One region of the Sinorhizobium sp. CCBAU 05631 genome, then DNA from elsewhere that is predicted to be linked to it. Evidence: predicted binding sites of a transcription regulator. Region 1 holds the regulator's gene; each other region holds the start of a gene.
What was found. Region 1 encodes PhoB, which activates phosphate uptake and scavenging genes when phosphate is short. Its sites were predicted from a motif close to TGTCATNNANCTGTCAT; they were not measured.
Positions count from the first base shown of each region.

Region 2: the regulator PhoB is predicted to act here: its motif matches at 5,886-5,902, upstream of SS05631_RS17105 (DUF2794 domain-containing protein).
Region 3: the regulator PhoB is predicted to act here: its motif matches at 8,618-8,634, upstream of SS05631_RS19525 (ceramide glucosyltransferase).

Region 1 is NZ_CP023063.1:132,686-143,378, forward strand. It holds gene pstC (phosphate ABC transporter permease subunit PstC) at 1-992, shown strand, start outside; gene pstA (phosphate ABC transporter permease PstA) at 989-2,311, shown strand; gene pstB (phosphate ABC transporter ATP-binding protein PstB) at 2,325-3,140, shown strand; gene phoU (phosphate signaling complex protein PhoU) at 3,187-3,900, shown strand; gene phoB (phosphate regulon transcriptional regulator PhoB) at 3,946-4,629, shown strand; gene SS05631_RS00640 (GcrA family cell cycle regulator) at 4,714-5,232, opposite strand; gene SS05631_RS00645 (aspartate aminotransferase family protein) at 5,647-6,846, shown strand; gene argF (ornithine carbamoyltransferase) at 6,896-7,813, shown strand; gene SS05631_RS00655 (Hsp33 family molecular chaperone) at 8,218-9,213, shown strand; gene apaG (Co2+/Mg2+ efflux protein ApaG) at 9,328-9,720, opposite strand; gene SS05631_RS00665 (CDP-alcohol phosphatidyltransferase family protein) at 9,832-10,446, shown strand; gene SS05631_RS00670 (O-succinylhomoserine sulfhydrylase) at 10,498-10,693, opposite strand, start outside.
Region 2 is NZ_CP023063.1:3,496,745-3,507,437, forward strand. It holds gene SS05631_RS17080 (arylesterase) at 1-337, opposite strand, end outside; gene SS05631_RS17085 (ABC transporter ATP-binding protein) at 407-1,132, shown strand; gene SS05631_RS17090 (ABC transporter permease) at 1,129-3,684, shown strand; gene SS05631_RS17095 (Bax inhibitor-1/YccA family protein) at 3,896-4,633, shown strand; gene SS05631_RS17100 (GNAT family N-acetyltransferase) at 4,751-5,308, shown strand; gene SS05631_RS17105 (DUF2794 domain-containing protein) at 5,461-5,865, opposite strand; gene SS05631_RS17110 (thioredoxin family protein) at 6,315-7,088, opposite strand; gene acnA (aconitate hydratase AcnA) at 7,302-9,992, opposite strand; gene ccmA (heme ABC exporter ATP-binding protein CcmA) at 10,262-10,693, shown strand, end outside.
Region 3 is NZ_CP023064.1:2,974-13,666, forward strand. It holds gene repC (plasmid replication protein RepC) at 1-699, shown strand, start outside; partial or broken gene SS05631_RS19490 (VOC family protein) at 1,009-1,372, opposite strand; gene SS05631_RS19495 (hypothetical protein) at 1,449-2,285, opposite strand; gene SS05631_RS19500 (RHE_PE00001 family protein) at 2,755-3,897, shown strand; gene SS05631_RS19505 (hypothetical protein) at 3,918-4,418, opposite strand; gene SS05631_RS19510 (DMT family transporter) at 4,594-5,457, opposite strand; gene SS05631_RS19515 (PLP-dependent aminotransferase family protein) at 5,551-6,972, shown strand; gene SS05631_RS19520 (mechanosensitive ion channel domain-containing protein) at 6,908-8,245, opposite strand; gene SS05631_RS19525 (ceramide glucosyltransferase) at 8,696-9,853, shown strand; gene SS05631_RS19530 (adenylate/guanylate cyclase domain-containing protein) at 10,246-10,693, shown strand, end outside.

The DNA of each region.
Region 1 (10,693 bases):
TCGTCGCCATCGCCGGCGGCCTCTATGCAATCCGCAACGTTACCACCCGCTTTCGCGCCCGCAATCAGGTCGAGCGCGTCATGCTCGGCTCGCTCGTCGTCGCTTCGTCGATCGCGATCCTGACGACGATCGGCATCATCGGCTCGATGTTGTCGGAAGCCGGTCGCTTCTTCAGCATGGTTTCGCCGATGGAGTTCTTCTTCGGCACGGTCTGGGATCCGCGCTTCGCCGCGGCAGGCAGCGAGGGCGCCTCCGGCCAGTTCGGCCTGCTGCCGCTTCTCGGCGGTACGCTCTATATCGCTTTTGTCGCCATGCTGTTTGCTGTACCGATCGGCCTGTTCGCCGCCATCTACATGGCCGAGTATGCCAGTCCGCGGCTGCGGTCTATTGCGAAGCCGCTGCTGGAGGTGCTGGCGGGCATCCCGACGATCGTCTACGGCTTCTTCGCGCTCGTCACAGTCGGCCCGTTCCTGCGCGACATCTCGACGCAGCTGAACGGCCTCATCACCGGCAACTACCAGAATTTCATTCAGGCGCAGAGCGTGCTGACCGCTGGCATCGTCATGGGCATCATGCTCATTCCGTTCGTCTCGTCGCTGTCGGACGACATCATCACGCAGGTGCCGCGGGCGCTGCGCGACGGCTCGCTCGGGCTCGGCGCGACGCGCTCGGAGACGGTGAAGAAGGTCATTCTTCCCGCCGCACTGCCCGGCATCGTCGGAGCGCTGCTGCTGACCGCCTCGCGCGCGGTCGGTGAGACGATGATCGTCGTGCTTGCTGCCGGCGTCGCCGCGCGCATGCAGCTCGACCCGTTCGAACCGATGACGACGGTAACGGTCAAGATCGTCCACCAGCTGACCGGCGACCTGGAGTTCACTTCGCCGCAGACTCTGGTCGCCTTCGCGCTCGGCATCACACTCTTCGTCATCACGCTCTGCCTCAACATCTATGCGCTCTACATCGTGCGCAAATATCGGGAACAGTACGAATGACCGACGTTGCTTCTCCCACGGTAAGGGTCTCGACCCGTCCCGCCGAAAGCCGCCGCGACATCGGCATAAAGCGCCGCTACGCCGCGGAGCGCCGGTTCCGTGCCTATGGCATCAGCGCCATCGTTATCGGCCTGTTCTTCCTGGCGGTCCTTGTCTGGAGTGTTGTCTCGAAAGGCTACACGGCCTTCCAGCAGACGACGATCACGCTGCCGATCGAGTTTTCCGAAAAGGTGATCGACCCGAAGAACGAGCGCGCGACCGATCCGAAGCAACTGATGACCGCCAATTATCCGGTGCTCGTCCGCGACGCCCTGGTCAAGCAGCTCGGCATCGACCCGAAGAAGCGGCCGCTTGTGAAACAGGCGAACGACATGGTCTCCGACAGCGTCCGCACGCAGCTGCGTGACATTGTCGTTGCCGACCCTTCGGTGATCGGCAAGACGATCCCGGTGACGCTGCTCGCCGACGCGAACATCGATTCGGCCTTCAAGGGCCAGATCGACCTCACGGTCGACGAATCGAAGCGCAAGGTCAAGGACCAGCAGGTCGCCTGGATGAACCAGCTGGCCGAGGCCGGCGTGCTGAAGAAGAGCTTCAACACCGGCATCTTCACGTTCGGCGCATCGAGCCGCCCGGAAGCGGCCGGCGTTGGCGTGGCGCTGGTCGGGTCTGCCTATATGATGCTGATCGTCCTCGTCCTGTCGCTGCCGATCGGCGTCGCCGCCTCGATCTATCTCGAGGAATTCGCGCCGAAGAACCGGCTGACCGACCTGATCGAGGTCAACATCAACAATCTCGCCGCCGTGCCGTCGATCGTCTACGGCCTTCTCGGTCTCGCCGTCTTCGTGAATTTCGCCGGCATGCCGCGCTCGGCGGCCCTCGTCGGTGGATTCGTGCTGACCCTGATGACGCTACCGACGATCATCATCGCGACGCGCGCCGCGCTGAAGGCCGTGCCTCCGTCGATCCGCTCCGCCGCGCTCGGCCTCGGCGCCTCGAAGATGCAGACGATCTTCCACCATGTGCTGCCGCTTGCCATGCCCGGCATCCTGACCGGCACGATCATCGGCCTGGCGCACGCCCTCGGCGAGACGGCGCCGCTGCTCCTGATCGGCATGGTCGCCTTCGTCGTCGACTATCCGGGCTCGCCGCTCGAACCGTCCACGGCGCTCCCCGTGCAGATCTACATGTGGGCGAACGAGGCTGAGCGCGCCTTCGTCGAGCGTACCTCGGGGGCGATCATCATCCTGCTGATCTTCCTCGTCATCATGAACCTCGGCGCAATTCTGTTGCGGCGTCGCTTTGAGCGTCGCTGGTAGTGGGGTAAGGACTATGAACATCATGTCGGAAGCTGCAGTCGAAAAGGCTCTGGACCAGAAAATGAACACGGTGCCCTTGAAGATGATCGGTAAGGATGTGTCGGTCTATTACGGCGAGAAGCGCGCGCTCTTCGACGTCAACCTGAATATCCGCGAGAATACCGTGACGGCGCTCATCGGTCCTTCCGGATGCGGCAAGTCGACCTTCCTGCGGACGCTCAACCGCATGAACGACACGATCGAGAATTGCCGGGTCACCGGCCGGATCACCCTCGACGAGGACGACATCTACGATCCGTCGATCGACGTGGTGGAACTGCGCGCCCGCGTCGGCATGGTCTTCCAGAAGCCCAATCCGTTCCCAAAGTCGATCTATGAGAATGTTTCCTACGGGCCGCGCATCCACGGCCTGGCCCGCACGAAGGCCGATTTCGATGAGATCGTCGAAACGAGCCTGCGGAAGGCGGGCCTGTGGAATGAGGTGAAGGACCGCCTGCAGGAGCCGGGGACGGGTCTTTCCGGCGGCCAGCAACAGCGCCTCTGCATCGCCCGCGCCGTTGCCGTCAGCCCGGAAGTGATTCTCATGGACGAGCCCTGCTCGGCCCTCGACCCGATCGCCACGGCCAAGGTCGAAGAGCTCATTCACGAGCTGCGCGCCAATTTCACCATCGTCATCGTGACCCACTCGATGCAGCAGGCGGCCCGCGTCTCGCAGCGCACCGCCATGTTCCACCTCGGCAATCTCGTCGAGGAGAACGACACCGACAAGATGTTCACCAATCCGGACGACCAGCGCACCCAGGATTACATCATGGGCCGCTTCGGCTGATCGCCCGAAAACCCACCGCGAAGAGTGCGCCCTCGAGGAACCGTAGATGTCTCACCCCCACATAACGACAGCCTTCGACGAAGAGCTTAAATATCTGACGCGCCGGATCTCGGAGATGGGCGGCCAGGCCGAGCAGATGGTGGCGGATTCCGTCCGGGCTTTGGTGAATTCCGATCTGGCGCTCGCCCAGAAGGTCATTTCCGACGATGCAATCTTGGACGACGCCGAGCGCCAGATCGGCGAAAAGGCGATCGTCACCATCGCCAAGCGACAGCCGATGGCCGCGGATCTCCGCGAGATCATGGGGTCGATCCGGATCGCCGCCGATCTCGAGCGCGTCGGCGACCTCGGCAAGAACACTGCCAAGCGCGTCATCGCGGTTGCCGGCTCCGGCATTCCGCGCAAGCTGGCGCGCGGTCTCGAGCACCTCGCCGAACTCGCCCTGATCCAGCTCAAGGAGGTCCTCGACGTTTACGCCTCGCGTTCGCCGGAGAAGGCAAACAGCATCCGCGAACGCGACGAGGAGATCGACGCGATTTACACCTCGTTGTTCCGCGAGCTGTTGACCTACATGATGGAGGATCCGCGCAACATCACCCCCTGCACGCATCTCCTTTTCTGCGCCAAGAACATCGAGCGTATCGGCGACCACGCCACCAATATCGCCGAAACCATCTACTACATGGCGACGGGCGCCCAGCCGCAGGGCGAGCGGCCGAAGGACGACATGACGTCAACGCTCGGATCCGTCACCGACTGAGGGGACACCCGCCAATCATGAATCTAGGCAAGGAGTCGTAACTGAATGTTGCCGAAGATAGCCGTTGTCGAGGACGAGGAAGCGCTCAGCGTGCTGCTGCGCTACAATCTCGAGGCTGAGGGCTTCGAGGTCGATACGATCTTTCGCGGCGACGAAGCGGAGATCCGCCTGCAGGAGCGCTTGCCCGACCTTCTCATCCTCGACTGGATGCTGCCCGGCGTCTCCGGCATCGAGCTTTGCCGCCGTCTCCGACAGCGCCCGGAGACCGAGCGGCTGCCGATCATCATGCTGACGGCGCGCGGCGAGGAAAGCGAGCGGGTGCGAGGCCTTGCGACCGGTGCCGACGACTACGTCGTCAAGCCGTTCTCGACGCCGGAGCTGATGGCGCGGGTCAAAGCGATGCTCCGGCGAGCGAAGCCTGAAGTGCTGTCGACGGTGCTTCGCTGCGGCGACATAGAGCTCGACCGCGAAACCCATCGCGTGCATCGTCGCACCCGCGAAGTGAGGCTCGGCCCGACGGAGTTCCGGCTCCTGGAGTTCCTGATGGCCTCGCCAGGCCGCGTCTTCTCCCGCTCGCAGCTGCTCGACGGCGTCTGGGGGCACGACATCTATGTCGACGAGCGAACGGTCGACGTCCATGTCGGCCGGCTGCGCAAGGCTCTGAATTTCTCCAATATGCCCGATGTGATCAGGACGGTGCGCGGCGCCGGCTATTCGTTGGAAAGCTGACGCTTGCGCTGCTCTTCCGGCGTTCCAAAGTGATAAGGGGCCCGACGGGCCCCTTCATGCGTTATTTGTTATTGCTCCGACCGATCAGCGCGCGCGGCGCCGCTCGGCCGAGGGCTGGTAGGCGAGGCGAGCGTGGTAGCTGCAATAGGGGGAGGATTCCGGCGAGTCGTTGCCGCAGAAGTGGAATTCTTCCTTGAGCGGGTCGCCGATCGGCCATTTGCAGGTCCGCTCGGTCAGCTGGGTGAGTTCCAGCCGGCGCGACATCGGCACGACAATGTTGGTGTCGAGTGCGAGATCCTGCTCCGCCACCAGATCGACGGCGACCTCTTCCTTGAGCACGGCCGTGCCGGCAGCGCGGGTAACCGTCCGGGTCACGGCGCGTGCCGCGTAGTTCGGGGCGCGGGGCGCCGAGGTCGTCCGCTTGGGACGAGCCGCCGCTGTCGCTCCGCCGGCCTTGGCGCGGCCTGGCAGGCTCAACCGATGAACCTTGCCGATCACCGCGTTACGGCTGACGCCTCCCAGCTGCGCCGCGATCTGGCTCGCGCTTAGGCCCTCGGACCATAGCTTCTTCAGCTTCTCAACCCGCTCGTCCGTCCAGTTCATGTCTGCACTCCCCGTTCTCGGCGTTGGGATGGCAGAATCCATCACCGTTCTCCGGAAAAGCCCCGGAGTTACAACGCGATAACTATTTTGGTGACTAGGTCCGCCGCATGCGTCTAGTAATTGAATATTAACCTACCGGCCGGGTGACTCCGTGGCAAGAGTCGCCGGAATCGCGCCGAATCGATTTCGCAGTTTTCCCCAACTTGCTGTCGGATAGTTGCATTTTTGCAAGCCCCGCATCGGGATTTTTTCGCGGTGCGGAATCCGGGCCGGCGCGACTGTTGCAAGCCTTGGTTTTGTTGACATTGCGCCGCGATATGGGAATAGTGCCTGCGCCGCCGAAAGGCGGCATTTTTGATTTTTGTCGGGCCGATACGTCCGACAGCGATGCCGATGACGAAGGAGATGCTGATCATGGCCGCAACAACGCCGCTCTACGACACCTATCTGCGTGCGCCGTTGCGTTTCGAGCGAGGCGAGGGCGTCTGGCTGATTGCCGAAGACGGCACCCGCTATCTCGACTTTGCAGCCGGCGTCGCGGTCATTTCGCTCGGCCATGCCCATCCTCATCTCGTCGAAGCGCTGAAAGCGCAGGCGGAGAAGCTCTGGCATGTGTCCAATCTCTACGATGTTCCCGGCCAGGAGAGCCTGGCGCAGCGGCTGACGGCGGTCACCTTCGCCGATCGAGTGTTCTTCACCAATTCCGGTGCGGAAGCGCTCGAATGTGCGATCAAGACGGCGCGCCGCTACCATTTCGCCAAGGGCCATCCGGAGCGGTTCCACATCATCACCTTCGAAGGCGCCTTCCACGGCCGCACCATCGCGACGATTGCCGCCGGCGGCCAGCAGAAATACATCGAAGGGTTCGGGCCGAAGGCTCCGGGCTTCTATCAGGTGCCGTTCGGCGACATCGCCGCCGTCAAGACCGCGATCAACGACGAGACCGCTGCAATCCTGGTCGAGCCGATCCAGGGCGAGGGCGGCATTCGCCTCGCTTCGAAAGAATTCATGCAGGAACTGCGCGCGCTCTGCGACGAGTTCGGGCTGCTGTTGATCCTCGACGAGGTCCAGTGCGGCGTCGGCCGCACAGGCAAGCTCTTCGCGCATGAATGGTCGGGCATCAAGCCGGACATCATGGCCGTCGCCAAGGGCATCGGCGGCGGCTTCCCTCTCGGCGCCTGCCTGGCAACGGAAGCGGCGGCGGCCGGCATGGTGGCCGGCACCCACGGCTCCACCTACGGCGGCAATCCGCTGGCGATGGCGGTCGGCAATGCGGTGCTCGATGTCGTCCTGGCCGATGGTTTCCTGGAGAATGTCCGCGACGTGGGATTGGTGTTCCGCCAGGGGCTTGCCTCGCTCAAGGATCGCTTCCCCGACGTGATCGAGGAGATCCGCGGCGACGGCCTGATGCTCGGCATCAAGGCAAAGGTGCCTTCCGCCGACTTCCTGAAGGCGATCCGCGCCGAGAAGCTGCTTGCCGTGCCGGCCGGTGAGAACGTGCTGCGGCTGTTGCCGCCGTTGATCACCACGCCCGCCGAAGCGCGCGAGGGGCTGGCACGACTCGAGCGTGCCGCCGAGGCGGTGCGCGCCAAGAGCGGAACGGCCGCGGCCTGAGGTCGCGACGGACGGTCGATTACCGGTTTATGACAGGAACTACAGCATTATGACTGCCACCAGACATTTTCTCGATCTCTCGGCAATGACCGCGACCGACCTGCGCACGATCATCGACGATGCCCGCGCACGAAAGACGGCGACCAAGGCCGGAACCGCCGAGAAACCGCTTGCCGGCAAGATGCTGGCGATGATCTTCGAAAAGCCGTCGACCCGCACCCGCGTTTCCTTCGATGTCGGCATGCGGCAGCTCGGCGGCGAGACGCTGTTCCTGTCGGGGACCGAAATGCAGCTCGGCCGCGCCGAGGCGATCGGCGACACGGCCAAGGTGCTGTCGCGCTATGTCGACGCCATCATGATCCGCACGACCGATCATCGCCGGCTTCTGGAATTGGCCGAGCACGCCACCGTTCCGGTCATCAACGGGCTGACCGACGACACGCATCCCTGCCAGATCATGGCGGACATCATGACCTTCGAGGAGCATCGCGGGCCGGTCAAGGGAAAGACGTTCGCCTGGGCGGGTGACGGCAACAACGTGCTTCACTCGTTGATCGAAGGCTCGGCGCGCTTCGGCTACCGGATGAACATGGCCGTGCCGCTCGGCTCCGAGCCGCAGGACAAGTTCCTGAACTGGGCGCGTAACAATGGCGGCGAAATCCTGCTCTGCCATGAGGCGGAGCAGGCGGTTGCCGGCGCGCACTGCGTCGTCACCGACACCTGGGTGTCGATGAACCAGGAGCATCGCGCCCGCGGGCACAACGTCTTCCAGCCCTATCAGGTGAACGCGGCGCTGATGAAGCACGCGGCCCCGGAGGCCTTGTTCATGCATTGCCTACCGGCGCATCGCGGCGAGGAAGTCACCGACGAGGTCATCGACGGCCCGCAGTCGGTCGTCTTCGACGAGGCCGAGAACCGGCTGCACGCGCAGAAGTCGATCCTCGCCTGGTGCCTGGGTGCCGTCTGACGGGACCGTTCGAGGGCCAGGCCGGGCTATTGAAATCGGAGAGCGGTGACACGATCTAGGCGATGTGCGGGAGAGTTCGGCCGCTGCGCCGTTTCTCGCCACAGCGCGTTTCAGCGGATCCGCCGCATACGGGGCGCTTCCGGAGCCGCGCTTGCCTGCTGGACAAATCGGTCCATGCCGGGATCAAATAGGATAAGCGGCAGTTAGAGACGGAGTGCGTCGATCGGCGCTCTCGATGTCACGAGCAATGCACGGTGTCATGCGAACGTTGCGCCTCTCGATCGAGACGCAGCGGTGCAACGAACGGCAGGGTGTGCGCGGCTGCTCTTGCATCCGCAGGATGGAAGTTCGATCACGGCGACGGCGGGTTGCTTGGCCGCTGTGATCCATGCAAGGAGCAAACGATGACAGAGACAGCACCGGGACTTGGCGAGTTCGATTTTGCCGGTGACGACCACGTCGTTCCCTTCCAGGTCGAGGGCCTCGACGTGCGTGGCCGAGCCGTGCAGCTCGGCCCGATGCTCGACGCTATCCTCGAGCGGCACAGCTACCCGCTGCCGGTGGCGCGGCTGGTTGCCGAAACCGTCGTGCTGACGGTCCTGCTCGGTACCTCGCTCAAGTTCGACGGCAAGCTGATCGTCCAGACCCAGGGCGATGGGCCGGTCGATCTCGTCGTTGCCGATTTCTCCACCCCGGATCGGGTCCGCGCCTATGCGCGCTACGACGAGGAAGCGCTTGCCGCCGCCGAGAAGGGCGGCCGCTCGCAGCCGCACGAACTGCTCGGCAACGGCATCCTTGCCTTCACCATCGACCAGGGCGCCCATACCCAGCGCTACCAGGGCATTGTCGCGCTTGACGGCGCGACGCTCGAAGAGATCGCTGCGGTCTATTTCCGCCAATCGGAACAGATACCGACCAAGGTTCGCCTCGCCGTCGCCGAACTGCTCGACCGGGACGAAAACGGCAAGCCGCGGCATCGCTGGCGCGCCGGCGGCATGGTGGCGCAGTTCCTGCCCGAGGCGTCCGAGCGCATGCGCCAGCCGGATCTGCCTGGCGGCGATGGCGATGACGGCGACGCCAGCCTGCTCTTCGAGGAAGACGATCTCTGGGCGGAAGCCAAGGTGATGGTGGATACGATCGATTCCGACGAGCTGACCGATCCTACCGTCGGCACCGAGCGTCTGCTATATCGTCTGTTCCACGAACGGGGCGTGCGCGTCTACCAGCCGCAGGCCGTCTACGATCGCTGCAGCTGCTCGCGTGACAAGATACGCGAGGTCCTGGAGGGACTGAGCGAGGAGGATATCGAGCACAGCATCGAGGACGGCGAGATCAAGGTCACCTGCGAGTTCTGCTCCACCGACTATCGCTTCGAGGCGAGCGAGGTGCGATCTCAATAAAGGCGGGCGGCTAATGCATGTCGCCCAAAAGTGTGCAGCGGTTTTGGGATAACGACATGCACAAAAACAAAGACCTAAGGCGCGCCGCGTGAATACGTTTGAACGCGACGGGCTTTAGTTCAGCGTCCGCACCAGTCCGGGAGAATCGAGCGAGAAGGCGGGGATGGCGACATTGAAGGTCTCTCCGTCTTCGGCCTCCATGCTGTAGTGGCCGAACATGACGCCGGAGGGGGTGTCGAGCGGGCAGCCGGAGGAATATTCGTAGGTGTCGCCGGGATTGAGCAGCGGCTGCTCGCCGATGACGCCTGGACCGCTGACCTCGTCCACCTGGCCGTTCTCGTCGGTGATGTGCCAGTAGCGGGTCATCAGCCGAACCGCGATTTCGGAATGGTTCGAGATGACGATGCGGTAGCCCCAGACATAGCGGCTATCATCCGGATCCGATTGTTCTTCGAGATAGTACGGCTCCACCGTGACCTCTATGTCGCGTGTCAGCGCACGGTACATGTTCGACATCCTGTTTCAAAACTGCTCGAGTATCATACAGCGATAAGGTTTCGTGAAGAATAACGGCAGGATTATACGGGTCCTTACGATTTTCACGCAAGGCAGGGGAATATGCTCGACGGCGCGGCGCGCAGGCATCTCGATCCTATCCTGAACCGGCTCGGCGCCGCCCTCGCAAAGCGGGGCTTGGGCGCCGATGCGGTCACGGTCGCCGGCCTTTGTCTTGGACTTGCCGCGGCCGTCTTGATTGCCTTGCATTACTACGTGGCGGGTGCGGCTCTCATTCTCCTGAGCCGGCTTTGCGACGGCCTCGACGGGGCAGTGGCGCGCGCGAGCCGCAAGACCGATTTCGGCGGTTTTCTCGACATCGTTCTCGACTTCGCCTTCTATGGCGCGATCCCGCTGGCCTTCATCGCCGCCGATCCGGCGGCCAACGGGTTTGCCGGGGGGCTCTTGCTCTTCGCTTTCTATGTCAACGGCTCGAGCTTCCTCGCCTTCGCCGCGATCGCCGAGAAGCGCGCACTGTCGACCGAGATCCGTGGTGCGAAGTCGATCTACTTCACCACCGGGCTTGCGGAGGCGACCGAGACGATCGTCTTCTTCGTGGCCGTCTGCCTGTTTCCGCACCGGTTCCCTGTGCTGGCGGCGATATTCGCCGTCCTATGCCTCTACACTGCCCTGTCGCGCATCGTTCTCGCGCGTCTCACCTTCCGTGACGGGTCATGAAAAAGCCGCCCGGCGGGGCCGGGCGGCTGAGGTCACCTGAAATTGGACGGTTCAGGCGCGGATCGACTTCAGTCCCTTGGCGAAATCCTCGACAAGGTCGTCGCTGTCTTCGATCCCGGCCGAGAACCGTACGGTTCCGGCCGAGATGCCGAGTTCGGTACGGGCCTCGTCGGTGAGGTTCTTGTGCGTCGTCGTCGCCGGATGTGTAATCAGGCTCTTGGAATCGCCGAGATTGTTGGAAATCCGC
Region 2 (10,693 bases), 650 kb from region 1:
GGGTTTCCTCGGGCGAGACGCCGCGCAGCGCGTCATTGGCGCCGAGTTCGAGGATCACGCCCTTCGTTCCGTCAGGCACCGACCAATCTATGCGGGCGAGACCGCCCGAAGTCGTGTCGCCGGAGACGCCCGCATTCGCGATCGTGACATCGAAGCCCTTGTCCTTGAGCGCCTTTTCAAGCCGGGCGGGGAAAGCATCCTCCGGCGGAAGCTGGTAGCCGGCCATCAGGCTGTCGCCGAAGCCGACGAGGCTGAGGCTTTCGGCCCGGGCTGCCGCCGATAACGCGATTGTCATTGCAACGCTCAAGAAAAACGGGAGAAAATCTTTCAATCGCATGCTTCCGTTCCTAAATCGGCGGGCAATCTTTTCGTCAATCCATTCTTCTTTCATATAGGGTCGTTCCGCGTGGCAAAAACCATCATCGAACTGAAAAATGCGGACCTGACCCTCGGCGAGGCGGCAGCCTCGGTGCACGTGCTGAAGGGCATGAGCCTGACCATCAATGCCGGCGAATCCGTCGGCATCGTCGGGCCGTCCGGCTCGGGAAAATCGACACTCCTGATGGTCATGGCCGGCCTCGAGCGCCTCGATCGCGGCGAGATCGTCATTGACGGCACGGCCCTGCACCGGATGAGCGAGGACGAGATCGCCGATTTCCGCGGCCGCAATATCGGCATCGTTTTCCAGTCCTTTCATCTGATCCCCAATATGACGGCGCTCGAAAACGTCGCGGTGCCACTGGAACTCGCCAATGTCCGCGACGCCTTCGGCATCGCCCGCCGAGAGCTAGTCGCCGTCGGGCTCGGCGAACGGCTGACGCATTATCCGGGACAGCTTTCCGGCGGCGAGCAGCAGCGCGTGGCGATCGCCAGGGCGCTGGCGCCGTCGCCGAAACTGCTGATCGCCGACGAGCCGACCGGCAATCTCGATGCCGAGACGGGCCGGCAGATCGCCGACCTGCTCTTTGCCGAGCAGCGCGAGCGCGGCATGACCCTCATTCTCGTCACCCATGACGCGGCCCTCGCCGGGCGCTGCTCCCGGCAGGTGCGGGTCCGTTCGGGCGAGATCGTCTCCGGGGCCGAGGCCGCGCCGCTCGCCGAACCGGCCCGTCCGGAGGCCGCATCCGCATGAGCGCAGCCACGGTCATCCGCCGCCTTCGCCCGTTCCTCGCCCTTCGTCTGGCGCTCCGGGAGATGCGCGGCGGTCTCAAGGGCTTCTATATCTTTCTTGCCTGCATCGCGCTCGGCACGGCGGCGATCGCCGGGGTCAATTCGCTGTCGCAGTCGATCAGCGCGACGATCGCCTCGCGGGGCCAGGAGATCCTTGCCGGCGATATCCGCTTCGAGCTCAACAACCGCCTCGCGACGCCCGAGGAGCGCGCCTTTCTCGAGGGCTTCGGCGACGTTTCGGCATCCGCCGGCTTGCGCTCGATGGCGCGCCTTCCGGACGGGTCGAACCAGGCGCTCGTGGAGTTGAAGGCCGTCGACGGCGCCTATCCGCTCTATGGCGCGCTTGAAAGCGAGCCGGCAGGGCCGCTTGCCGAACTCCTTGCGAAGGATGGCGATGTCTACGGTGCGGTTGCCGCGCCGCTGCTCCTCGAGCGGCTCGGCATCGCCCCGGGCGCCGAGATCCTTCTCGGCAATGCGCGGATCCGCGTCAATGCCACGATCATTCGCGAGCCGGACGCACTGTCCGACGGATTCGGCTTCGCGCCGCGGCTGATGGTGTCGGCCGAGGCGCTCGCTGTTTCCGGCCTGGTGCAGACCGGCAGCCTCGTCGAGCACGCTTACAAGATCAGGCTCGCCGATCCGTCGCGTGTCGCCTCGATCCGGACGGAAGCGCAGGCGCGTTTTCCCACAGCCGGCTGGTCGATCCGCACCAGCAGCAATGCCGCCCCGTCGCTCAACGCCAACATCACCCGCTTCTCGCAGTTCCTGACGCTCGTCGGGCTGACAGCGCTGATCGTCGGCGGGGTCGGGGTCGGCAATGCGGTGCGCTCCTATCTCGACGGCAAGCGCGGCGTCATCGCCACCTTCAAATGCCTCGGCGCGCCGGCCTCGCTGGTGGCGACGGTCTACCTCGCACAGATCCTGATGATCGCCTCGATCGGCATTGCCATCGGCCTCGCGCTCGGTGCCCTGATCCCATTCGTGGCGGCGCAGTTCCTCGCCGACGTATTGCCGGTGTCGACATCCTTCGAGCTCTATCCCTCGGCGCTTGGCCTTGCGGCGCTCTTCGGCTTGCTGACGGCGCTTGCCTTTGCGGTCCTGCCACTCGGCCGGGCGCGCCGGGTGCCGGCCACCGCCCTCTTCCGCCAGCAGGGTTTCGAGCCGAGCGGCTTTCCCGCCTGGCCCTATCTCGCGGGCGCGCTCGTCTGCCTGGCGGCGCTCGCAGGCCTTGCCGTCTGGACCGCCTATGACCGCTACATCTCGCTGATCTTTCTCGGCGCGATCGCCTTTGCCTTCGTCGTCCTGCGGGCCGTTGCCTTCCTCATCGGCTGGCTGGCGCGGCGCAGCCCGCGCGTCCACTCGCCGGCCCTGCGGCTGGCAATCGGCAATATACACCGGCCCGGCGCACTGACGCCGTCGGTGGTCCTGTCGCTCGGGCTGGGCCTCGCGCTTCTGGTCACGCTCGCGCTCATCGACGGCAATCTGCGGCGCGAGCTGACCGGCAGCATGTCGGAGCGCGCGCCGAATTTCTTCTTCGTCGACATTCAGGGTCATGAGATAGACGGCTTCCGGTCGCTGCTCGGCAGGGCGATGCCGAAGGGCAAGATCGTCGAGGTGCCGATGCTGCGCGGCCGCATCGTCGCCCTCAACGGCCAGGACGTGAACAGCCGCACCGTGCCGCCCGGCGGACAATGGGTCTTGCGCGGCGACCGCGGCATCACCTACGCGAAGAACAAGCCGGAGAATTCGACGCTCACCGCGGGCGCATGGTGGCCCGCGGATTACAGCGGCGAGCCGCTCGTCTCCTTCTCGGCCGAAGAGGCCGGCGAGCTTGGCCTGAAGCTCGGCGACACGGTCACGGTCAACGTGCTCGGCCGCAACGTCACCGCCCGGATCGCCAATTTCCGCAATGTCGAGTGGGAATCGCTGTCGATCAATTTCGTCATGGTCTTCTCGCCCAACACCTTTGCCGGCGCGCCGCATGCCTGGCTGGCGACGATCATCGACCCGGATGCCACGGCGGCGGAAGAAGCGGCGGTGCTGAAATCCGTCACCAACACCTATCCCACGATCACCAGCGTTCGCGTCAAGGACGCGCTCGACATCGTCAACACGCTGCTCGGGCAGCTTGCGACGGCAATCCGCGCCGCGGCCGCCGTGGCGTTGATCGCATCCGTGCTGGTGCTCGCCGGCGCGCTTGCCGCCGGAAACCGGGCACGCATCCACGACGCGGTGGTGCTGAAGACCCTCGGCGCCACCCGGGGAACCTTGATCCGCGCCTTCAGCTACGAATATTTTATTCTCGGCGTGGCCACCGCCGTCTTCGCGCTCCTGGCAGGCGGAGTTGCGGCCTGGTTCGTCGTCAGCCGCATCATGACGCTGCCGTCGAATTTCCTGCCGGACGTGGCCTTCGCTACGATCGCCGTTGCCCTCGTCGTGACGGTCGGCATCGGCCTTGCCGGGACCTGGCGCATCCTCGGGCAGAAGGCCGCGCCGGTCCTACGCGAACTGTAGCGGTGGCGATTAACCGTTAATCACCCGTGTTTGATCGCCCAAAAGCCCGGCTTTGCTCGATTCAGGCCCGGCCGGGTCTTGTGCGGCGCGGCTTTCACCATCATATTTATCCACAGGCATGCTGGAGCCCCGCAGCGGCGCCTGGGCGTGAGCTGGCACAGACACCCGCCGCCCGACACCGTAATTCCAACCGGGGCTTAAAGAGGAAACAATGGCTGATCTGAGAAACTACCAAACCCGAATGTCGCCCGCCGGCGCTCAGGCGGGTGCCGTGATCGATGAAGGCCTTCGCGCTTACATGCTGAAGGTCTACAACCTGATGGCCCTGGGGCTGGCGATCACCGGCGTGGCAGCTTACGGGACCTATGCGCTTGCCGTCTCCAATCCGGCATTCGCCCAGCTCATCTACGCCTCGCCGCTGAAGTGGGTCGTGATGCTGGCACCGCTTGCGCTGGTCTTCTTCATGAGCTTCCGCATCAACTCTATGAGCGTTTCCGCCGCCCAGACGACGTTCTGGATCTACGCGGCGCTGATGGGCCTTTCGTTGTCCTCGATCTTCCTGGTCTTCACCGGGCAGAGCATCGTGCAGACGTTCTTCGTGACGGCCGCCTCGTTTGGCGCCCTGTCGCTCTACGGCTACACGACGAAAAAGGATCTGTCGGGCTTCGGCACATTCCTGATCATGGGCCTGTTCGGCCTGATCATCGCGTCGATCGTCAACATCTTCCTTGCTTCGTCGGCCCTCGGCTTCGCGATCTCCGTGATCGGTGTTCTGGTCTTCGCCGGCCTGACCGCCTACGACACGCAGAAGATCAAGGAAATGTACTTCGAGGCCGATGACGTCGCGGTTGCCGGCCGCAAGGCTATCATGGGCGCGCTGACGCTCTACCTCGACTTCATCAACCTGTTCATGTTCCTGCTGCAGTTCCTGGGCAACAAGAACGAGTAGTCGGGACTGGATTGACGAAGAAGGCGGCTTCGGCCGCCTTTTTTGTTGCGCCGAATCTTGATCGGTCCGGCCGCTTCATGCGAATGCTGCAGCAGTCCCAACAACGAAAAATCTCCCATGACCTTCACGCTTCGCGACGCCGTCGCCGCCGATCTTCCCGCCATCACCGAGATCTACCGCGAGTCGGTCCTGAACGGTGTCGCGACCTACGAGGTGACGCCGCCCTCCGAGGCGGAGATGGCGCTGCGCTTTTCGACGATCACCGGCAGCGGCTATCCCTATATCGTCGCCGCGGACGAGCAGGGCAGCGTGCTCGGCTACGCCTATGCGTCGGCCTTCCGCACCCGGACCGCCTATCGGTTCCTGGTGGAGGATTCGATCTATCTGGCGCCGGAATCGCGCGGCCAAGGCATCGGCAGGGCGCTGCTCGAGGAGCTCGTCAAGCGGTGCACCGCGCTCGGTTTTCGCCAGATGGTGGCGGTGATCGGCGGCGCCCACCCCTCCTCGATCGCCGTTCATCGCGCCGTCGGCTTCGAGCATCAGGGAACGATGAAGGCAACCGGCTTCAAGCATGGGCGCTGGCTGGATACCGCGATCATGCAGCTTCCTCTCGGCGAGGGGACGGACACCCTGCCCGCCGAGGGCGCCTATCCGGATACGCTTTACCGGAGCTGATTGCCCCTCTCCTCGGGTTAAACCCGAGGACTAACCCTCTCCCCGTACGCGGGTAGAGGGACTGGAGCCGGCGCGGCATAGTCCTTCGCCCCGCTTGCGGGGAGAAGGTGCCGGGAGGCGGATGAGGGGCAATTCCAAATGGAGACGCTGCGTTATGTCTCGACGAGCTTCAGCACCTTGTCGAAGACTTTGAGGACCTGTGCCAGCTCGTGGCCGCGCTTCAGGATCGTGCCTTGAGCGTTCAGCACGCTGTAGGCACCCTGTTTGGCGGCGAGTTTGGGGTTCTTCTCGATGCGGTAGAGCGGGACTTCCCCGGCGCGCTTGAACACCGAGAACACGGCACGGTCCTTCAAATGGTCGATCGCGTAGTCGCGCCATTCGCCCTCACCGACCATGCGGCCGTAGAGTCTCAGAACGAGGTCCAGCTCACGGCGGTGGAAGGTGACTGGTGGGGGGTTTTTGGCTTGCTTGTATTCGTGAAAATCGACGACCACATTCGATGTGGTCTGGCCCTGGTGACGCGCTTCGCCCTCCGGCAAATCCGATTGATCGGTCATCGGCAATTCGGCCTTCTGATGTGACAGGACCATGACAGTGTGCCTGACGAGAGACGAAAAGCAAGCCGGAAGCTGTTGGCAAGGCGGGCAATTCTTGCCCTTGCCGCAATTCAGTCAAATCGCCGCCCCAATTCACCGCAAAACTCCGACCGCTGCCGGACGAGTCGTTGCCACCGTATGTCCGGACAGGTTGTCATGCTGCGGGAGGTTTCCAAACGCAGACATGACCGGTTCGGTCCGGTAACTTCGAACCCTCAGCCCCAGCCCCTCGATGCTGCCGGGCCGAACCATCCCTCCGCCTCGAATTCGGCGCGTGCGCTCGCATCTGCCCCTCATCCGGCTGCCGCCACCTTCTTCCCGCAAGCGGGGCGAAGGGACGATGCCGCACCCGCTTACGTCCCTCCACGAGCAGACAAGGGGCAAACTCCTGACCGGAGCCCTTCGCGTCGCTACAGCTTGCCTTGCGGGCCGGCGAGAAGGGTTGCGGCGCCGATGATCGGGCCTGGCGTTTCCGCATCCTTCATCGATTGCAGCAGGATGGCGCAGCCGCTATTGCCGCGCCCCTCGATCAGCACCGAGGCGGGGAGCGTGAACTGGGCGGGCTTGCCGTCCCACATGCCGATGGTCTGGATATCCTTGACCGCGTGCCAATAGGCGATTTCTTTGCCCTTGTTCTCGCCTCTTTCGACTTTGACCTCCCGGGCCCGGTCGAAATAGACGACGACGACATTCGCCTTGCCCTCACCGGCGCCGACCTTGATGGAGATTTCCTCGCCGCCGATCGTGGCATCGACCGCCACGGCGAGCCCGCCGCCGCCGGCGCTCATCGTCGCCAGACGGGACTTGACCGCCTGGAGGTCGGAGCCGTTCACGTGATCGCGGCCGTTCAGAACCACCTGTGGCGTGTAGACGCCACTGCGGCCGAGCATGCGGGCATAGGCATACTGCCGCTCGGTGTTTTCCTTGGTGGCAAGCGTGTCGGCCCAGCCGAGATAGTTCCAGTAATCGACGTGATAGGCGAGTGCCACGACCTCGCCCTCGTCGATAAGCGCCTTCAAGGCGGCGTCGGCGGGCGGACAGGACGAACAGCCCTGGCTGGTGAAAAGCTCGACCACACCCTTGAACGCCTTGCCGTCGTCGGCCGCCGCCGTTCCGCTGATGGCACCGAGCAGGCCCATGGTCAGGGCCAGGCGGCGGAGCATTGGCAGCAAGGCGAAAGTCATGGCGTCACTTGTATTTGTCGGGCGGGCGCTTCCATCAGGGGAGTACATTACATACGACGGGCCGGTTTCAACAGAAAGTCACGTTGGAGTGACCTGCGGGCAGGCTGGGGAAAACGTCGACGGACATAAGCGGCGGCAGTTAGCGCAAAAAAAGAGCCGGGGCATCGGCTGATGCCCCGGCCAGATCGTTGAAGCAGAATGCGGACGGCCGGTTCAGGCCGCGAGATCGCGCAGAACCGTCTGCAGGATGCCGCCATTATTGACGTAGGTGACCTCGTCCAGCGTGTCGATACGGCAGATGAGCGGCACTTCCTTCACGGAACCGTCGCCATAGGAGATCTTGGCGACGCGCCTTTCGCGCGGCTGGACATTGGCGAGGTTGTCGATCGTGACGACCTCATCGCCCTTCAGGCCCAGCGAATCCCAGGTCGTGCCCTCTTCGAAGACGAAGGGGATGACGCCCATGCCGACGAGATTCGAGCGGTGGATGCGTTCGAAGGACTGGGCGATCACGGCCTTGACGCCGAGAAGGTTGGTGCCCTTGGCCGCCCAGTCGCGCGAGGAGCCGTTGCCGTATTCGACGCCGGCGAAGATGACGAGCGGAACGCCCTCTTCCTTGTACTGCATGGCCGCATCGTAGATCGACATCTCTTCCTTGGACGGATAGTGGATGGTGTAGCCACCTTCCTTGCCGTTCGGGCCGAGCATGTGGTTGCGGATACGGATATTGGCGAAGGTGCCGCGCATCATCACTTCATGGTTGCCGCGGCGCGTGCCGTACTGGTTGAAGTCGGCAACGGTCACGCCATGGCCGAGCAGGTAGGAGCCTGCCGGTGAGGCGGCCTTGATCGAACCGGCCGGGGAAATGTGGTCGGTGGTGATCTTGTCGCCGAAGAGGCCGAGGACGCGGGCGCCCTTGATGTCGGAAATACCGGCGCCCCTCTTGCCCATGCCCACGAAATAGGGCGGGTTCTGCACATAGGTCGAGGCCTCGTCCCAGGCATAGGTCTGCCCGGCCGGAACCTGGACGGCCTGCCAGTTTTCGTCGCCCTTGAAGACGTCCGCGTATTTGGTCGCGTAAAGTTCGCGGGTCACGTATTTGAAGATGAACTCCTGGATTTCCTGCGAGGTCGGCCAGATATCCTTCAGGTAGACCGGCTTGCCGTCCTTGTCTTCGCCGATCGGCTCCTTGGTGAGGTCCTTCTGGACCGTGCCGGCGAGTGCGTAGGCGACCACAAGCGGCGGCGAGGCGAGGTAGTTTGCCTGGACGTCCGGCGAGATGCGGCCTTCAAAGTTGCGGTTGCCGGAAAGAACGCCGGCGGCAATCAGGCCCTTGTCGTTGATCGTCTTCGAGATCGGCGCCGGCAGCGGGCCGGAGTTGCCGATGCAGGTGGTGCAGCCGAAGCCGACGAGATTGAAGCCCAGCGCATCGAGGTCCTTCTGCAGGCCGGACTTCGCCAGATATTCGCCGACAACCTGCGATCCGGGCGCCAGCGATGTCTTCACCCAAGGCTTGGTCTTCAGGCCCTTGGCGACCGCGTTGCGGGCAAGCAGGCCTGCGGCGATCAGCACCGACGGGTTCGAGGTGTTGGTGCAGGAGGTGATTGCCGCGATCGCGACGTCGCCATGGCCTATGTCGAAATCCGTGCCTTCGACGGCATAGCGGTTCGAAAGCTGACCGGGCTTCTTGTAGTCGTTTTCGAGCGCGACGGCAAAGCCGGAGGCGATGTTTTCAAGCGCGATGCGGCCCTCGGGGCGCTTCGGGCCGGCCATCGACGGCACGACGTCGCCGAGGTCGAGTTCCAGCGTGTCGGTGAAGACGAGGTCCGAACCGTCGCCCTCGCGCCACATCCCTTGAGCCTTGGAATAGGCTTCGACCAGCGCGATGCGCTGTTCTTCACGACCGGACATCGTCAGGTAGTTGATCGTTTCGGCGTCGACCGGGAAGAAGCCGCAGGTGGCGCCGTATTCCGGACCCATGTTGCCGATGGTGGCGCGGTCGGCGAGCGTCATGTTGTCGAGGCCCGGGCCGAAGAATTCGACGAATTTCGAGACGACGCCCTTCTTGCGCAGCATCTGCACGACGGTCAGCACCAGGTCGGTTGCCGTCACGCCTTCCTTGAGCTTGCCGGTGAGTTTAAAGCCGATGACTTCCGGCAGCAGCATCGAGACCGGCTGACCGAGCATCGCTGCTTCCGCTTCGATGCCGCCGACGCCCCAGCCGAGCACGCCGAGGCCGTTGATCATCGTGGTGTGGCTGTCGGTGCCGACGCAGGTATCCGGATAGGCGGTGATTTCGCCGTTCTCTTCGCGGGTCCAGACCGTCTGGCCGAGATATTCCAGATTGACCTGGTGACAGATGCCGGTGCCGGGCGGCACGACGCGGAAGTTCTTGAACGCCTGCTGGCCCCATTTCAGGAAGCGGTAGCGCTCGCCGTTGCGCTGATATTCGAGTTCGACGTTCTTGGCAAAGGCCTGCGGCGTGCCGAATTCATCGACGATGACCGAGTGGTCGATGACGAGGTCGACGGGAACGAGCGGGTTGATCTTCTCCGGGTCGCCGCCGAGAGACACCATGGCGTCGCGCATCGCCGCGAGGTCGACGACGGCCGGGACGCCGGTGAAGTCCTGCATCAGCACGCGCGCCGGACGGTAGGCGATTTCGTTTTCCGCAGTGCCCTTGTCGCTGAGCCATGCGGCGACGTTTTCAATGTCCTTCTTGGTGACCGAGCGGTCGTCCTCGTTGCGCAGCAGGTTTTCCAGCAGCACCTTCATCGAATAGGGAAGCTTGGAGACACCGGCGAGGCCGTTCGCTTCCGCTTTCGGCAGGCTGTAATAGACATAATCCACGCCGTTGACCGTGAGCGTGGAGCGACAATTAAAGCTGTCTAGGGATTTGGACACTGGAAATACCCCGTTCCGTCTGATCGCCAAAAGCTGACGTACGAACGCCCGAGCGCCTGTGAAGCGCGAAATGGGATGCGGGTGCGGCCATTTCCGCTGTCCGTACGTGGAATGTCATTCCATGTTCGGCGCTTGGATGAAATTCACGCCGACCGCTGGCGTGTTGGCCGCCTTATAGATAATTTCTCCAATTCGTGCCAGACCAACCAAGGTCCAATCGGAACTTTTTTTGCTCTGCGAAAAAGAGCGTCAAGGAAAGCTTAAGATCGATGCGCCTGCTGGTTGAGGGTTTGAGTGCGAGGCGAGGCGAAGACTTGATTTTCAACGATATTTCCTTTTCGCTTGCAGCCGCGGAGGCGCTCGTGGTGACGGGGCCGAACGGCTCTGGAAAGTCGACCCTGCTGCGCGTTCTTGCGGGTCTTCTTCGTGCCGAAACGGGGAGGATATCGCTCAAGGACGGACCTGCCGGTTTCGAGCATCCGCACGAGCTCAGCCACTATCTCGGCCACCGCAATGCGATGAAGCGGGAATTGACGGTCGAGGAAAATCTTTCCTTCTGGCAGCGTTTTCTCGGCAATTCGCCGGGCGGCTCCGGCCTCGATCTTGCCGCGGCGGCAGCCGCCGTCGGCCTCGCCGACATTACCCATCTGCCCTTCGGCTATCTTTCCGCCGGGCAGCAGCGGCGGATGGCGATGGCGAAG
Region 3 (10,693 bases), on a different replicon from region 1:
CTGATCACCGGCCTGCCGCGCAAGGCTCCCGCCGGAGTCGTCGAAGCCATCCTCGAAAAACTCGCAAGACTCCGCGACGATCTGACCAATCGATTGGAAATATTGCTGAATTCGCAAAAAACGGCCGCCAATGATCACCAGAATGGATGGCACAAACAGAATTCAGATCCAGATTCCCAATTTGAATCTGAACCGGGCATGGGAAAAGGCCGGGAGATCAGCTTTACCGCCGACGCCCGCCGAACGGAAAGCGATGGGCGGACGAGAAAACCGGAACAGCGGCGGCGAGATGAGGCCTCTCCCCGACTGCCGGCCAGCCTCGTTCCACCCACCGCCCCTGTCGAACGGCTTTCCCGCCAAATCCCCCTGCCAGCGGTTCTTCAGGCCTGCCCGCAAATTGCCGACTATGCGCCATCCGGCCGCGTGGCGAACTGGAAAGACCTGATTACCGCGGCGATCGTGGTCCGCACCATGCTCGAGGTGAGCGCCGACGCCTATGAGGATGCCTGCTCGGTGCTCGGCTACGAGAATGCCGCGACCGTCATGGCCTGCATTCTCGAAAGAGCCGATCGGATCAACTCACCGGGCGGCTATCTCAGGGATCTCACCCGACGCGCAAGGCAGCAGACCTTTTCGTTGGCACCGATGATTGGCGCCCTGTCCCAGGCAAGCAGGGCGAGTGCGACGATGGTCAGCTAGCGCCGGATGAGAGGACAGGACAGGCAAGCTCGTTGTTTGGAAGACTTGGGAAGCCGCGCCACTTCGTGCGCGGTGCCCTGACGGCATTGTTTTGCCGTTGCAGGTGTCGGAGCCTCCGCGCAATCGGAATCGTCGTTGGTGATCCGACAACCTGTTCTTAACGAAATTGCGGTTATCGTAACGCATTGACAGAAAAGCTTCGCTACTCGCCACACGGAAGCTAACTCGCCAATCGTTTCCGCTACTTGGATTCACGGTGGTCACTCGCCCCTCGGAGTCGGCCGCCTGTCGATACACGTGGACGTGTTTTCAATCCGTCTTGCGGAAGGGGCGACTTGAGACCGAGATCGAAGTTTTGGTCGGGGTCTTTGGCATTGGCGAATTGATCGCCGTCAGCTTGGTGTATGGCGCCGAACTCAAGTCCCAATGCCGCGGATCGCCGGCAGAAGGCCTCGACATTCTCCGCGTCGAAGACGAGCTTGATAGCCGATTGACCGCCGCGCTGCCCTTTTGCTGCCGGATGCAGCAGGAGATTTGCGCCGCCGTCCCGGGAGCACAGTTCTACGATTCGGTCGCCAGGCCGACGGCTTACCTCGAAGCCAAAGTGCTTCTCGTAAAAGCGGGCTGTTTCTTCGACATCTCTGGCATAGATAACCAGCCTATTGAGCGGCACATCGCTTTCCTTCTCGCTATGGTCAAGCAGCGCCGAACTTCAAACCCTGTTGACAGCTGTCAACTCCGCCCGGCAATCACTCGCGCCAGTGTTCGGCCACCCACTGGGTCGGTCGAATATAGTGGCGCAGATAGCGGAACGGGTTTCTTTCCCTTCGCTCGGGAGAAAACAGACCACAGACGTGGCCGAGCGGCGTGGAGGCGCGGCCCTTGTAGCCGAACTGGCCGTCGATCGCGTGCTGCGGCAACAGCCCGCGCGGGAAGAGGACGATCCGGGCGTCGGCGGGAAGGCGCGGGGCGAGATAATAGTTCAGCGGAAACGGCCAGCGGCAATCCTGGCGGAAATGCAGGACATGCCGGCGCGGGAAGAATTTTGCCCCGCCTGGGGCGTTGCGCGTCACGAAGCGCTGTTCGAACCGATATTCGTCCGCCACCCCTTGCGGATCGGCCCGGAATTTCTCCTGCAACGGCACGAGCTTGCCGACCGGGAAGCGGAACACCGACGTCTGGCCGAGCCGTTCGAAAGGCGTCGTCTGGTTGACTGCCAGGACGACGTCATCCGGTCCGCCGACCTCGAAGAAGCTGTCGAGCGAGCCGACGATCACCACGTCGAGGTCAAGGAACAGCACCGGCCCTTTGAGGCTGCCGAGCTTCGGTCCCCAGAGACGCGCCTTCGGCCAGATGCCTTTGGTGTTCTTCGGCATCTCGACATCGAGCGGCGGCAGGTCTTCGCAGAGAATTTCCGGCCGCAGGTTGTCGCGGCTGTCGGTGAAGCAGGTGAAGGTGAAGGGCGGGGTGATGTTGCGCGCCACCATGGCATAGAGCCGGTTGATGAAGGGAGGGCCGTATTTGGTGCCCCAACTGATGCAGATCACCTGCTTGACGCCGCCGCTTGCTGCCAGAACGCTTGTCATGAATGCCGCTTCTTTCGTGTCTGTGCCTGCGGAAAATGCGTACCGCTGGAACTTGCCCCGCGCGTCTTAAAGCAGGAATTGTCGACCACTGGCAAGATGCGGGCTTGAGGCCGACAGTTGGCGACGCAAGTCCGAACGAGGGACCGGGGCAGGGGCATGCCGCCGACACCGGTCGGGCACGGAGTTGACAGCTGTCAACTCTAGGGAGGAGGGCCGGGACCTGCGAAGAATGCCTTGGCGGTGCGCCGCGTCTCACGTCGGAACAGGTTTGCCTTGATCCGAGTCGGATGCTGTTGACAGCTGTCAACTCGATCGGCGGCCGGTGTTTGCCGCCGCGTGGCCGGTGATTAGTCGTTTGGCTAGCTGGCGGTGCCGACCGGCAAAATTCCAGTGGGCAACGTTGCCTCACCCTGTGACGGAACAAAAACTCGTGTTAGCTTCTGTTTCAGCAAAAGGCTACGTCTTTTTAATGAGATATGAAACACCCGATCCGCTTCATCCAGCGCTGCTTCCGGGCCTGATCGCCGCGGAGGACGGGCTTGCCCGGCTCGATGAACGCGCCGCCCGCCATGCCATTGCCGAGGGGTTTCGCGAACGCGGACAGTTCTTCGACGCGGCGGCGGCTCTCTGGGTGGCAGGCGAACTCGTCCATGTCGAGGATCTCGTATTACACGATTCGCACATGGATGCGCGAGCGCCTTCTCACGAATTGACGATCGCCCATGGCGTGTTGCGGGCCCGGCGCCGCCTGGAACTGGCCGAGCCCGGCTGGGCGTTGACCTTGCCGGGGATGAATGCGCTGAGGGGAGACAAGGGCGCTGCCGCCGCGAATGAAGCAATCGCACGGGATGCCCGGCCGAGCCCCGACGGGGCATCGGAAGCGGCGGACGATGCCGACGACAACCCGCTCGCCGGCGAATTCGCCGAGCTCGACGCGGCCATTGCCCGGTCGCAGCGGCTCCTCGAATTTCACTCCGGCAGCCTAGCCGAAGGCGGTCCCGCATTGTCCCTGCAGCGGGCGGCTGAGCCTCGAGGCCAGCTCGGCCTGCTCTTCGATGAGGATTGGGACGAGACGGCGCGGCTCGATGCGTGGCGGAAGATCCTCGCCGCCGCCGACCCCTTGCCCGCCTGCCTCGGCGCCGCGGTGCTCTTCGACGCCTGGGAAAGGATCGAGCCGCTGCGCCGCCAGCATTGGCTCGGCGCGCTGCTCGTCGGCGCCTATCTTCGCTCGCGCGGCAAGGTCGCCTCGCACGTGCTTGCCTTCAACACCGGGCTGAAGACGATCCGCCACGAGCGGCGCCGCTCGAAGGACCGGCTGACGCGCCTCAATGCCTTTCTCGAGGCTATGGCGATGACGGCCGATCTCGGCCTCAAGGAGCTCGACCGGCTGTCGCTCGCCAGGACGCAGATGGAGATGCGGATCAAGGACAGGCGCTCCAACAGCAACCTCCCCCGGCTGATCGATCTCGTCCTTTCCCGGCCGGTCGTCTCGACGACGATGATCGCCCGGCATCTCGGCGTCACCCCGCGCGGCGCGCTCAATCTGGTGCGCGAGCTCGGAGTGCGCGAGATCACCGGCAGGGGACGCTATCGCGGCTGGGGCGTGATCTGACGCCTCGCGTAAAGCGCCGGCTACTTTCGCTGCAGATTGATTTCGCTGGTGACCACCCGATTGCCGGATCGCGGATCGACGTCGACGGTCACGAGCTTCATGCCGTTCTCGCCCACCTTCTGCAGCGTCAGGTTGGCGCGGCGGTCGCCGTTCACCTCCCGCGCCCAATGGATAGTGAGGTTGATGGCGCTGCCGCGGCGCTTGCCGGTCAGCGTTGATTTGCGGCCGCTCGGTCCGACATAGGTGCCGCTATAGTTGACACCTGTAAACTGAAGGTCCGCGCCGATCGAGCGCGATACGACGATAAGGCCCCGGCATGTGCCGCGCATCGACAGGGCGGCATCGGTCGCCTGCGAATCGAAGTTGCAGGAGACATTGATCGGCGTCCTGTCGACGCGAACCCTCACCATGCCGCCCCCGGCCCATTGCCCCTCCAGTGATCCGAGAAAAGCCGATTCATCGGCTTGAACCGTGCCCGCGGGGAGGGACAGCATGGCCGCGACGAGTAGATGCCTGATCATCGATGAGTGCCTCCCCCAATCGTCCGAGGCTGGACGTGTTTCCCATCCGGTGCAACGCGCCGTCCGGCCGGAAGTTCCCCGGCGAGGATACTATCATCGAGCACCGCCTGGCAGGACACATCCTCAGGGTGATGGTCGGACGGCGCATCCGCAACCATCCGCGGCGGGTGCGTGACTATTTTGCGAATTTCTTCGCGCCGGCAACGCAGGCGACGATCGCAAGCGTGGCGGCGAGCATCGCCCAGCTCACCGGTTCATCGAGCAAGGTCGCGGCCAAGGCGAGCCCGAAGAAGGGCTGCAGCAACTGCAACTGGCCGACGGCGACGATGCCGCCCTGAGCCAGGCCGCGATACCAGAAGATGAAGCCGACCAGCATGCTGAAGACGGAGACATATCCGAGACCCAACCAGGAGGCGGGGCGCAGGTCCTCGAAGCTCGCGGGCATGGTGGCAAGCGCCAGTCCCAGCATGACGGGAAGCGACAGCACGAGCGCCCAGGAGATCACCTGCCAGCCGCCGAGCTTGCGGGACAGCTTCGCACCCTCGGCGTAGCCGAGACCGCAGGCGAGAATGGCGGCAAGCATCAGCAGGTCGCCGACCGGGGAGGCGGAAAACCCCTGACGCAGAGCGAAGCCGACGACGATGACGCTGCCAAGTCCGGAGAAAAGCCAGAAGGCCGGCCGCGGCCGCTCGCCACCACGCAGCACGCCGAAGATCGCGGTGGCGAGCGGCAGCAGCCCGACGAACACGATCGAGTGGGCGGAGGTCACGTGCCGGAGCGCCAGCGCCGTCAGCAGCGGGAAGCCGACGACGACGCCGAGCGAGACGATGCCGAGCGGCAGCAGATCGCCGCGCTCGGGCCGCCTCTCGCGGAAGGCGACGAGCAGCCCGAAGGCGAGCAGCCCGGCGATCGTCGCGCGCGCCAGCGTCAGGAAAATCGGATCGAAATCCATCACCGCGATCCGCGTCGCCGGCAGCGAGCCCGAGAAAATCAATACGCCCGCCATGCCGTTCATCCAGCCGCTCGTGGTTCTGTCCATGCCATGCTCCTTTCGCCCCTGTCGGCGCCATCTCTATCGGCTGAGGCGGCTGGCGCTTCCAGAGACGGTGAAGTACAGTTTCGGCGAACTGTCATGCAAAAGGAACCGGTACAGATGAGGCCGCAGACTGTCGACGCCGATGGCGAGACGCTGATCGCAAGGGTGATGGCGACGGTAAGGAACCGGATTGCCGGGCGCAGCCTGACACCCGGCGCCCGGCTGCCGTCGATCCGTGCCTTCGCGACGAGCTTGAAAGTTTCCAAGTCGACCGTGGTCGAGGCCTATGAGCGGCTGGCGGCCGAGGGGCTGATCCGCTCGCGGCCAGGCTCCGGTTTCTTCGTCGCCGCGCCGCTAGCCCCCTTGTCGCTTGCCGAACTCGGCCCGCGGGTGGAGCGCGAGGTCGATCCCCTGTGGATCTCGCGGCAGGCGCTCGAGGCGGATGTCAATGTGCTGAAGCCGGGCTGCGGCTGGCTGCCGGCCGAATGGATGCCGGAAGAGGGGCTGCGCCGGGCCTTGCGGTCGGTCGCGCGGGCAAGTGCCTCGACGCTCGTCGACTACGGCCCGCCGCTCGGGCTCTTGCCGCTCCGCGCGCTCCTTGCCCGCCGTCTGGCGCAGCACGGCATCGAAGCCTCGCCGGAGCAGATCATGCTGACGGAGTCCGGCACCCAGGCGATCGACCTCCTCTGCCGCTTCCTCGTCGAGCCGGGCGGAACCGTGCTCGTCGACGATCCGTGCTACTTCAACTTTCATGCGCTGCTCCGGGCGCATCAGGCAAAAATCGTCGGCATTCCCTATACGCCGGCCGGGCCGGACATCGAGCGCTTTGCCGCGGCGCTCGAAGAACACCGGCCGCGCCTCTACATCACCAATTCCGCCCTCCACAATCCGACCGGCGCGACGCTCACGCCGCTTATCGCCCACCGCCTCTTGAAGCTCGCCGACCAGGCGGGACTGACGATCGTCGAGGACGACATTTTTGCCGATTTCGAAGAGGCGCCGGCGCCGCGGCTTGCCGCCTTCGAAGGGCTCGAGCGGGTGGTGCATATCGGCAGCTTTTCGAAGTCGCTGTCGGCGGCGGTGCGCTGCGGCTTCATCGTCGCGCCCCGCCAATGGATCGAGCCGCTCGCCGATCTGAAGATCGCCACCAGTTTCGGCGGTCCCGGATTTGCCGCCGAGCTGGTGCTGACGCTGTTGAAGGACGGCAGCTATCGCAGGCACATGGAGACGGTGCGGCAGCGATTGTCGCGGGCAATGGCCGAGACGATCGGAAAGCTCCGGGCGATCGGCATTCAGCCCTGGATCGAGCCGCAGGCGGGCATGTTCGTCTGGTGCCGCCTGCCGGACGGCATCGACGCGGCGGAGCTCGCCCGAAGGGCGCTTGCCAGAAACATCGTGCTCGCCCCCGGCAATGTCTTCAGCCAGGCGCAGACGGCCGGCAATTTTCTGCGCTTCAACGCGGCACAGTCCGAGGACGAGCGGCTGTTTCGCGAGCTGTCGGCTCTTCTGCGCCGGTGATTTCGACCGGCGTCTTCATGATGATCTCGCGCGGGTCGGGCGTCGCAATGCCGGCTGCCTGGAAGGCGTCCCAGAGCGCCATGAACACCTGGCCGCGGATGTTCGTCAGGCCGTTGGCCGGATCGGAAATCCAGAATCTCAGCTTGAAGGTAAGCGACGAGCCGCCGAAACCGGTCAACCAGCAGACCGGCTCGGCATAGGCGCTGGCGACCCGCGGCACGGTCTTGGCGGTTTCGATCGCAAGCCGGGCGACCTCGTGCGGATCGCTCTTCGGCGACGTTTCGAAGGCCACGTCGATGCGGACATAGTCGCTGGAAAACGACCAGTTCACCACCTGCTCGGAGATGAAGTCCTCGTTCGGGATCAGATACTCCTTGCCGTCGCGGGTGATGACGGAGACGAAGCGGGAGCGCAGGTCGCGGATCGAGCCGAAGGTTTCCCCGAGCGTGATCGTGTCGCCCGGCTTGATCGACTTGTCGAGCAGGATGATGATCCCGGAGATGAAGTTGGAGACCACCTTCTGCAGGCCGAAGCCGATGCCGACGCCGACGGCGCCGGAAAAGACGGTGAGCGCCGTCAGATCAATGCCGGTCGCCGACAGCGCGATCGTGCCGGCAAGCACGATGAGCCCGATCTTGATCAGCTTGCTGATCAGCACCTTCAGCGACGGCGTCAGGTCGGCGGATTTCTGAATCCAGTTCGACGACATGTTGCCGGTGAGAACGGCGAGCCAGATCATTGCGGCGGAGAGCACGATCGCCTTCAGTACGAGCAGCAGCGAAAGACGAACGGCACCGAGATTGACGGCGGCATTGTCGAGCGCTGTCAGCACCGGGCGATCCAGCCCGAGCGCGTAAAGCGCGAAGTAGAGCCAGCCGAGGACGGCGACGACGCGCGCCAGCGTCTGGTTGCGGATGATCCGGGTCAAGACCGCGATGATGAACCAGGCGGCGACCAGCGTCAGCACCGTGCCCACCAGCCAGCGATAGGACGGCCAGCCGTAGCGCGACAGCACGACGTCGGCGATCCACAGCCAGACGATCAGGAACAGCCATTTGAGCCGCCGCATGAAGGCGATGATGACGCGCAGCAGGTCCGGATTTCCCCTGATCATCCGGGCGCGGGCTTCGAGCGCCGGCTCCAGGCGCTTAGCGGCGAGGCCGCAAGCGAAATAGCCGACGACGATCACGGCGCACTGATAGAGCGTCCATTCGTTGAGCACAAACCGCTCGAGCCACGCCGCGGTGGCATTGATGGTCTCGACGAAATCCATCGTCTCTGTCTAAATTCTTGTGCTGCCTGTTCCGGTACGAGGACGGGGCATGGAACAAGCGGCGGCCGTCGGGCGCCCTGAAAAGGCGCACTGCGCAGACATATAATTAACCGGGCAGGGAATTTGTTCAATTCGTCCCACGCAGCAAGGGCTCGAATGCGGATGGCCACCCCCTCTAGCCTGCCGGCCATCTCCCCCCACAAGGGGGGAGATTGGATGTGGCACGCTTTGCACCTCGAGCGAAGCGTTCCGCTTACAGAAGCGGCAAGGTCGGAGCGAGGGGCCGGCCGCAAATGATCTCCCTCCTTTTTGGGGGAGATGGCCGGCAGGCCAGAGGGGGGTGCTTCAGCCACGGCCCCGAGAGCGCCCAACTGTCATTCGCCTGTCATCTTGCGATGATGTTTATCCGGAACTCAACTTCGTCGGAATCGCGGTTCGTTGCCCGGGTAAATGATGCTCATCTTGTTCGTCGCCGGTGCCTTCCTAGCCATCAATCTGTTGAGCCTGATGATAGCGGGCTGGCGGATCTGGCCGCGTCTCGGCCCGCAGCCGCGGACGACCTATCGACCGCCGGTCTCCCTCGTCATCCCGCTCTGCGGAATCGAAGAATTTTCCCGGGAAACGCTTGAAAGCGCGTTTCGCCTGGATTGGCCGGAATACGAAGTCATCTTCTGCGTCGCCGATGCCAAGGATCCGTTGATTCCGCTGATCGAGGCCGCGCGCCGGCGCCACCCGGGCATTCCCGCGGCGATCCTCATCGGCGACGACCGGATCAGCGCCAATCCGAAGCTCAACAACTGCGTAAAGGGCTGGAATGCGGCCGCGCATGAATGGGTGGTTCTCGCCGATTCGAACGTGCTGATGCCGGCCGACTATCTCGTTCGGCTGATGGCGGCGTGGCGGCCCGAGTGCGGGCTCGTCTGCTCGACCCCGCTCGGCTCACGCCCGAACGGCTTTTGGGCCGAGGTCGAGTGCGCCTTCCTCAACGCCCACCAGGCGCGCTGGCAATATGCCGGCGAGGCCCTCGGCTTCGGCTTCGCCCAGGGCAAGAGCATGCTCTGGCGCAAGAGCCTGCTGGATGCCAATGGCGGCATCCAGGCGCTGGCGGCGGAGATCGCCGAGGATGCGGCCGCAACCAAGCTGGTGAGAAGCCTCGGCCTGAAGGTGCACCTCGTTTCCGCGCCGTTCGACCAGCCGCTCGGCACAAGGACGTTCCGCGAGGTCTGGGCCCGGCAGTGCCGCTGGGCGCGGTTGCGGCGCGTCACCTTTCCGCAGTTCTTCGCGCCGGAAATTCTGGCCGGCGTCGTGCCGCCGCTCCTGCTGTCGGCGATCGCCGCTGTCGCTGCGGGTCACAGCGTGCCCGCCGTCGCCGCTCTTGTCGCAACCGCCGCCTACCTGCCGGAATTTTTGCTCGTCCATCGCAAGAACTGGCATCTCTCCCGCTGGTCGCTCGTCGCCATGCTCACCCGCGACCTGCTGCTGCCGGTCATCTGGGTCCGCAGCTGGTTCGCCGGCAGCGCCGACTGGCGCGGCAACAGAATGTCGATCGGCTCGCAGGAGTCGCGGCTGGAAACGGGTGAGCTGCCGCTGGTGGTGAGTACGTCGTAGGGAGCTGGCGCTGGTCAGAAACGCCCGGGAAATATGCTCATTCGGGCGCAGAGCGCGTGCAATTCCCGGTCCGTTCTTTTTTCAATGTCGCGCATTGCGAGGCTGAACGGTTGCTGCGGAGCTTTGCCGGAAAGCAGCGGCAGCTTGCGGCCCTGAGCCGACTTTCGGCGTCACGGTGTCGAATGTCCGAAAGTTGCCAGGACAGTCATTGCCCAGGCAGGACGTCTGCGCCCATTGGCACCGGGTTGCGAGTGCTCGACATTGTGAGCATTCACGATTGCCGGCGAACAAATGGCGAGCGATGATCTCACCCAAAGTCGCTCTGAACGGGACCCCGAAAATTTCCTCTTCCCTGTGTCTTCCTGTTATTGTGGAGACGAGGAGATGGCCCTGTGAGCGAGAACCGCAAGCTAGCGGCGATCCTGGCTGCCGACGTGGTCGGGTACAGCCGGCTGGCCGGCGCAGACGAAGACCGTACTTTGGCCAGGTTGCGGGCGCTGCGCAGCGACCTGATCGATCCGACCATCGCCGTGCACAACGGACGCGTGATCAAGCGCACAGGCGATGGGGCGCTGGTCGAGTTCCGCAGTGTAGTAGACGCCGTGCGCTGCGCCATTGAGGTGCAGAACGGTATGGTCGAGCGCAATGCCGGCGTGCCGCAGGACCGCCGCATCGAGTTCCGGATCGGAATTCATCTCGGCGACGTGGTCGAGGAAAGCGACGGCGACCTGATGGGCGACGGCGTCAACATCGCCTCGCGTCTGGAGGGCGTCGCTGCGCCAGGGGCCATCTGCCTATCCGAGGATGCCTATCGCCAGGTCAAGGCGCGGCTTGACCTCT